2 regions of the Pseudomonas sp. P110(2024) genome follow, and region 2 is predicted to be linked to the other one. Evidence: riboswitches for the same ligand, from Rfam matches in the RefSeq annotation. Region 2 holds a riboswitch; the other holds the start of a gene.
The links. Region 2 has a riboswitch for cobalamin ahead of cobW (cobalamin biosynthesis protein CobW). Riboswitches for the same ligand answer to the same signal wherever they lie in the genome.

Region 1 (3,909 bases), on a different contig from region 2:
TGCAGGGTGCCGACCGCCGGCTGCAACACCGGCGTGCCCCAGTACGGGCTGTCTTCCTTCTCTTCCAGGTACTCGATGGCCAGGGTGTGCGAGAGCTGCTCGTTGATGTCGCTGAGCAGCGAGAAGGCCAGGTTGCCGGCACCGTTCTCCTGGCGGTCGATGTAGCCATTGGTACTGGTGCGGCTGTAGTCGAGCCGCGCGTAGTGGCGCGGGCCGTCGCCGCTGTTGAGCGCCTTGTTGAAGCCGACCGAGGTTTCCAGGGTGTCGTAGCGGCCGTAGCTGACGCGGCCTTCGAAGCTGTCCTCATCGCGGTTGGCCAGTTTGGTGATCATGTTCAGGCTGCCGCCGACCGCGCCACTGCCGTTGAGGAACGACGAGGGGCCGCCGAGCAGTTCGACGCGGTCGTAGATCCACGCGCCAACCGGGCGCGCCGTGGCGCCGTACTGCAGGTTGATGCCGTTGAACAACTGGCTGATCTGGGCGCCGTTGAAACCACGGTAAGACACGTAGCCGCCCCAGCCGGGCGGTGCCGAGGCGTTGACCCCGGGCAGGGCGTTGGCGGCGTCCTGGAAGTTGCGCGCGCCGATGCGTTCCATGGTCTTGCGGTCGGCAACGCTGACCGAGGCGGGATTTTCGCGGGCGCTGAGGTTCAGCCGCGAGCCGCTTTCGATGGGGCGGTCAAGATCGAGCGTGGTGGCTTCTTTGGGTTGGTCGGCGGTGGCCGTGACGTTGCTGGCGGGCAGGGTCAGGGTGTCATCCTGCGCCCAGGCGCAGGTTGCGCTGCCTACGAGCAGCGCCAAAGTGGTCATGCGGAACATGCAAGGCTTCCTGGCTGAAATCGGTGGGCGCACGCCCGCTGCCGATCAGGCAGTAGTACTTGGGCGTGGCGATGTCAGAACGCGAGAAGCGAAGCGGGGGAGGCGCGCGGATTGACCAGGGGCCAGCGCTGCTTGGGCAGGGGCGGCGCGGGTTGTCTGGGTAAGGGTTTGCTCGACTCCCCGGCGAGCAAGGCCAGCAGGCCGAAGAACACCGCCAGCAGGGTGGCGCTGAACAGGCTGGCGATCACGCAGTCGCCGCCGGCAGGCAGCACCGGGTCGGTGATGTCCTGGTCGCCCTTGAACACGCCGCTGCTGTCGGCCGCGCACCAGGCGGCGTCATCCAGGCCGGCCAGGCGCAAGCCTGCCATCTGTCCATGGCCCATGGCGCACAGCAACGAGCCGAACAAGATGCTGAAATACAGCACCCAGGCGACTTGCGATCGTGTGTGGCGGGCCAGCTTCATCGGCAAAGCTCGAAGGGAATGGGTTAGGCGTGCGGATTCTACAACTTTTGACACATCTGCCTAGAGTGTTCCGGCGATAAAAAGCATTCGAAACGATACGCCTGCCTGGCTTGACGCCTCTGGGCCCCAGGTGTTCAGATGCCGACCGATTTCAGGTGTCCCATGCCGCCGCGCATGGGGTTAAACGGGAAACCGGTACGAGTCCGGTGCTGCCCCCGCAACGGTATGCAAGTGATGCCTTCGACAGACCACTGTGGCCAATGCGCCATGGGAAGGTGAAGGCGTCTAGTCTTGCGAGCCCGGAGACCGGCCTGGAATGTGGTAGGCAAACTCCTGCGGTGGGCGGGCATGGGCCGGTATTGGCGTGTGCGCGATCCGTGCTCCTGCGTGCTTCTGCGAAAGTCACTTTCGAGAAGAGCATGATTGCTGTGATTCACTCCCGACGTTTATCCCCCAAGGCCCGGACCCTGCTTCTGGGATGCCTGGCCAGTCCCCTGGCACTGGCCGAAAACACGCCCCTGGTCCTCGACCAGCAGATCGTCGTCGCGCCTTCGGTGGAGTCGACCAACGTCGCCGCCATGGCCCAGTACGGCAGCAAGGTCGAGATCGTCAGCCGTGAGCAGATCGAGCGCGCCGGCCCCGGCGCCGACATCACCCGGGTGATGCAGATGTTCATCCCCGGCTTCTACGTCGCGCCGAAGAACGGCCCGTTCGACTACGGCACCTATTCGCTGCTCGGCGGGCGTAACGACGACACCCTGATCCTGCTCGACGGCGTGCGCTTGAACAACCGCCTGTACGGCGGCCTGTACCTGGACACCCTGCCGGCCAACGCGGTGGAGCGCATCGAGGTGCTCAAGGGCGGCCAGAGCCTGTTATTCGGTACCCAGGCGGTGGCCGGGGTGATCAATATCGTCACCCGCAGCCCGCAGAGCCGCGAGGCTTCGGGTGAGGTCAACCTGGGCCTGGACAGCTTCGCCGGCAGCAGCAAGGACGCCCGCGTCGAGCGGATCTTCAGTAACGGCTTCGGCGACCTGGGCCTGCTGGCCTATGTCAGCCACAACGTCTCTGATGGCTACCAGCCGTTTCGCAACCGCGACTACAGCGGCAACGTCAGCGACAAGAAACGCGGTTACGAGGTGACCACCTTCGGCGGCAAGGCGGTCCAGGCCTTCGGCGACGATGCGCGGCTGGAACTGTTCTACCAGTACACCGACGCCAACCTTGATTTCGCCCGGCCAGTGAACAACTACAAGACCACCAACGACCGCGTGCAGCAGATCGCCACGGCGACCTTCGAGCAGCGCCTCAACGAGCGCCTGAGCTACTTCATCAAGGGCCACGTCAACGATTGGGACACCCGCTACACCCGCATCAACAACCGTGACGATGGCAGCCGTAACGTGGTCAACCACGACGACTACTGGGGTTTCACCGACTGGGGCGTGCAGGCCGAGGGCAAGGCCGAACTCGACGGCGGCCATGTGCTGGTGTTCGGTTCCGACAACCAGTGGTTCAAGGGCCAGGACGATGTGCTGGTGATCGACGACAACAAGGCCCAGGCCAATGCGCTGTATGCCCAGCTGCGGCCCAGGATCGAGGCCTTGCCGGACTGGCACCCGAGCCTTGGCGTGCGCCACGAGGCCATGAGCGGCGGCGACAGCGCCACCGTCGGCATGCTTACCTCGCTGTACGACCTGAACGACAACTGGCAACTGCGTGGCCAGTACGGCAGCGCCTACAAGCTGCCCAACGCCGAGCAGCTGTTCGTCAACGAGCCCGGCGACGAGATCGGCAACCGCGACCTCAAGCCCGAGAAGAGCCGCAACGCCGAGCTTGGCCTGGACTACCACGGCCTGCTTCTGGCGCGCGAATTCAGCGCCAGTGTCACCGTGTTCCGGCGCAAGATCACCGACCTGATCACCCTGGACGGCAGCCAGTGGGTGAACGGCCAGGGCCAGGTGCAGATGCGGGGTTTCGAGGCCGATGCACGTATCCAGCTCGACGACCAATGGAGCCTGCAGGCCGACATGACCCGTAACCTCACCGAGTCGCGCACCGGGGCGACGATCAACGACGTGCCGAGTTTTTTCGCCCGCTCGCGGCTCGGCTACGAATCGGCGGACCGCATGTGGGGTGCCGGAGGGGCCATTCGCTACATTCGCGATGTGGTCAGCTCCAAGGGCGTCGAGTACGGCCATTACTCGGTGGTCGACGTCGATGCCTACCGCTACCTGGACGGTGCCCGCCAGCACCGGTTGAGCCTGCTGGTGGAGAACCTGTTCGACCGCGACTATGTCACCAGCCGGGCGAGCAACGTCGACAATCTCGGACGGCCGTTCACCAGCGAACTGCGGTACACCTACACCTTCTGAGGGGCGTGAGCATGGACTACCAGCGCGTGTTGTTCGTCGGCCCTGGCCTGGGCGTTGGCTCTGCGGCCGAAGCCTTTGGCGCCGAGGTCCGCGACCTGCGTGGCCGCGAGGCGGGCCGGGATATCGTAGATACCCTGGAGGGCTTCGATGGGCTGTGGGTGGTTATCCGCGAGGCCCTTGACCAGGGTGTTGAGCGCTTGCTGGTAGTGGACCTGGAACCCACCTCGGACAGCGCCTACCTTGACTGGCTGC
Region 2 (3,909 bases):
GCGTACGCCGTGGGCGAACGCTGGCTGAGCTGCGCTTCGAAAACCAGTAGATGCGCGGCATCGAAACAGATGTACGGCAGCCCTAGGCGCTCGGCCAGTGCCAGCAGGCCGGGCTCGCGGGCCTTGGGCTCGATGCTGGCAATGCCGCGCAGGGCCGAGAGGGGCAGGGCGTTGCGGGTGAGGGTCTGGCGCAGCAATACCGCCAGGGTCTCGACCGGGCAGCCGCGGCGACAGCCAAAGCCGGCGTACAACGCCGGCTGAGCAGGCAGATCGCGCATCAGGCCTGGCTGGAGCGACGGTACAGCCAGGCGCTGAGCAGGCCCAGGGCCAGCCAGAACGCGGCGTTGGTCAGCCAGGAAGCGATCTTGAACTGGGTCTCGAGGGCTTGCGGCGCAAGGCTTTCATGCACGGCCGGCTGTGGCGCGCCGATCAGGTGCGGGATCACCAGCAGAGCGGCACCCAGCGCCTTGAGCAGCCAGTGCCGGGCGAACACCAACAACGCCAGGCCGGCGGCGGTGGCCGCTGCGGTGCCGATCCACCAGGTCTGGCGCTGACCGAGGTCGGCGGCGGCGGTGCCGGGCAGTTCCGGTGGCAGGCCAAGGGTCGGCGCCAGGCAGAACACGGCAAAGCCGGCCAGGCCCCACAGCGCGCCGGTGGCCACGCGGTTCGGTTCACGCAGGCCGTAGAGAGCGACCAGGATCAGGGCGAAACCGACGGCGACCACCAGGTTGCCACCGGTGGTGGACAGCACGCGCTGCCAGCCGTCTTCCGGCGACCAGGCTTCGGCGCTGTGCTCATGCTCGTGGGGCGCGGTGGCGTCGCCGTGCTCATGGTGTTCGTCGACCGGGGCGGCGGACTCGTAGGTTTCCGCCTGGAGAATCAGTGGGGTGACCCAGAAGCTTTGCAGCAGGGTCAGCAGCAGGGCCGCGAGCAGGCCGCTGAAGCCCGCGGTACGGGCGATGCGCGTAATCATGCGGGTTTACTCAGTGGCAAGGGAAGGCGGCGCTGTGGCGGGTATCGTGGGCAGCGTTGTGCACTGCCTCGATGTGCGAGAAACCGGCGAAGTACACCAGGCACAGGCCCAGCAGGCTGGCGCCGACCGCGACGATCAGTCGCTGGCTGAGGCTGACGGGGGTGGCGATACTGTGTTTGGCGCTGGTGATGGGCATGACGCGTTCCTCTGCTGCTTTTGTTGTGGCAACGGACATGCGCGACGACCCCGGGCACGATTGGCCCAGGTGATACGACGACGCCCGCCCACCGCGGGGTGTACTGTGAGCACGTGTCAGGCCGGTCTCCGGGCTGGCGAGGTGGAGCAGGACTCCGTGGGGCGTCACCTTCCCATGCCTTACTGTTGGCACAGTGGTTCGGACGCTTCTCTCGCTTACCGTTGCGGGGGCAGCACCGGCCTTGTCGGCTCCTTAGCAATGGAGGCGCGACGCACCGGTTTCCCGTTTCACCCCCGTCGGGGGCACCTGAACGCAATGCGCTAGCAAATCACGGGGCCGGGCCCGCGTCAATCGCCATGGCGGTTGACCGCCAGGCAGGCACTGCGTAGCCTTGCCGCTGCGAGGTTCTCGGGCGTTGGCCCGAGCTAAGACGGGAACGCGGTACAAGCCGCGGCTGCCCCCGCAACTGTAAGCACTGAAGGGTTCGGCACAGCCACTGCGCAGGCGCGCGGGAAGGCGCCGGCCCACCGGCCAGCGAGCCGCAGCGGTGCGAGCCAGGAGACCTGCCTCGTGACGTTTTCGACTTTCAACCGGGCGGGGTGATCCGGTGGCGAACGCGCCAGGCCGGCAGGGCCGTGGCTGTCGTCCTGCATGCCCGCGCCATTGCTGCCAAGGGCATCGCGACATGAAAACACTGGCCAAGCTTCCCGTCACCATCGTTACCGGCTTCCTCGGCTCGGGCAAGACCACCTTGCTGCGCCATATGCTCGACAACGCCCAGGGCCGCCGCATCGCGGTGATCGTCAACGAATTCGGCGAGCTGGGCATCGACGGCGAGATCCTCAAGCAGTGCAGCATCGGCTGCACCGAGGAAGAGGCCAACGGCCGCGTCTATGAGCTGGCCAACGGTTGTCTGTGCTGCACCGTGCAGGAAGAGTTCTTCCCGGTGATGCGCGAGCTGGTGGCCCGTCGCGGCGACCTCGACCACATCCTTATCGAGACCAGCGGCCTGGCCTTGCCCAAACCGCTGGTACAGGCCTTCCAATGGCCGGAAATCCGCAACGCCTGCACCGTCGACGCGGTGATCACCGTGGTCGACAGCCCGGCCGTGGCCGCCGGCACCTTTGCCGCCTACCCGGAGCAGGTCGATGCCCAGCGCAAGCTCGACCCCAACCTCGACCACGAGTCGCCGCTGCACGAGCTGTTCGCCGACCAGCTGGCCAGTGCCGACCTGGTGGTGCTGAACAAGGCCGACCTGATCGACGCCGAGGGCCTGGCCAAGGTCCGTGCCGAGGTGGCCGAGGAACTGCCGCCGGCGGTCAAGGTGATCGAGGCCAGCAGCGGCCGCCTGCCGCTGGAAGTGCTGCTGGGCGTGGGCGCCGAGTCCGAGGTGCATATCGATGGTCGCCGTACCCATCACGACTCGCATCACGACGGCGATGACCATGACGACCATGACCACGACGCCTTCGACTCGATCTCCATCGATCTGCCCGAGTCCGACGAGAGCCTGCTGCTCGACGCCCTGACCCAGCTGGTCACCGAGTTCGGCATCCTGCGCGCCAAGGGCTTCGCCGCGATTCCCGGCAAGCCGATGCGTCTGCTGATCCAGGGGGTGGGCACCCGCTTCGACAAGCATTTCGACCGCGCCTGGCGTAGCGATGAACCACGGATCACCCGCCTGGTGCTGATCGGCCAGGCGCTGGACGCCGCACAGCTGGAAGCGCGCCTGCGCCAGGCCCTGGGCGCCTGATCCATGCACCTGCTGCGGACCCAACCCGGCGGCTTCGTGCCGGACGACAGCATCGCCGACCTCGGCCAGACCCCCGCCGACCTGGTGATCCTCTGCAGCGGTGATTCACACCTGGCGCTGCTCGCCGAAACCGCCGAGCAGCTGCCGGCGCACTTTCCCAGCGTGCGCCTGGCCAACCCGATGCAGGTGCAGAACCATGCCTCGGTCGACGTGTATGTCGACCAGGTGCTGCGCCATGCCAAGGTGATCCTGGTGTCGCTGCATGGCGGCGTCGGCTACTGGCGCTATGGTGTCGAGCAACTGGTCGAACTGGCGGAGCGTGGGGTCGAGCTGATCCTGGTGCCCGGCGACGACCGCCCCGATCCTGAGCTTACCGACCTGGGCACGGTCCGCGGCGAACAGGCCGAGCGCCTCTGGCACTTCCTGCGCCAGGGCGGCAAGGCCAACGCCGTTAACCTGTTCAACTGCCTGGCCAGCCAATGGCTGGGTTGTGATTACCCATGGGATGAGCCGCAGCCCTTGCCGCGCACGGCGGTCTATCACCCGGCCAAGGCCACGGCGCGCCTGGAGGACTGGTACGCCGAGTGGAATCCGGAGCATCCGGTGGCGCCGTTGCTGTTCTACCGTTCGCACCTGCAGGCGGCCAACACGGCGTTCATCGATGTGTTCTGCCAGCGCCTGCAGGCCTGCGGGCTGAATCCTTTGCCCATTGCCGTGGCCAGCCTAAAGGAACGCGCCTGCCTGGACCAGGTCGAGGCTTGGCTCGACGAGGTGCAGGCCGAGGTGGTGATCAACACCACAGGCTTCGCCCTGTCCAGCCCCGAGCAACCCAACCTGCGTCCGCTGCGCCGCGATGTGCCGGTGCTGCAGGCGATCTGCGCCCAGGACAACCAACCTGGCTGGGAGCAGAGCGAGCAGGGCCTGGGCGCCCGCGACCTGGCGATGCACATCGCCTTGCCGGAACTGGACGGGCGTATCATCACCCGG

Region 1: linked by a shared signal. The riboswitch ahead of AC25ND_RS08695 (TonB-dependent receptor plug domain-containing protein) and the one ahead of cobW (cobalamin biosynthesis protein CobW) in region 2 are both predicted to bind cobalamin.

Annotation. Positions count from the first base shown of each region.
Region 1 is NZ_JBLIYT010000004.1:284,439-288,347, forward strand. Features, by position in the region: gene AC25ND_RS08685 (TonB-dependent receptor) at 1-818, opposite strand, end outside; gene AC25ND_RS08690 (DUF2946 family protein) at 893-1,282, opposite strand; cobalamin riboswitch at 1,419-1,611, shown strand; gene AC25ND_RS08695 (TonB-dependent receptor plug domain-containing protein) at 1,702-3,657, shown strand; gene AC25ND_RS08700 (hypothetical protein) at 3,669-3,909, shown strand, end outside.
Region 2 is NZ_JBLIYT010000016.1:37,452-41,360, reverse strand. Features, by position in the region: gene AC25ND_RS22780 (cobalamin biosynthesis protein) at 1-278, opposite strand, end outside; gene AC25ND_RS22775 (CbtA family protein) at 278-973, opposite strand; gene AC25ND_RS22770 (CbtB domain-containing protein) at 984-1,169, opposite strand; cobalamin riboswitch at 1,272-1,493, opposite strand; cobalamin riboswitch at 1,555-1,754, shown strand; gene cobW (cobalamin biosynthesis protein CobW) at 1,855-2,922, shown strand; gene cobN (cobaltochelatase subunit CobN) at 2,926-3,909, shown strand, end outside.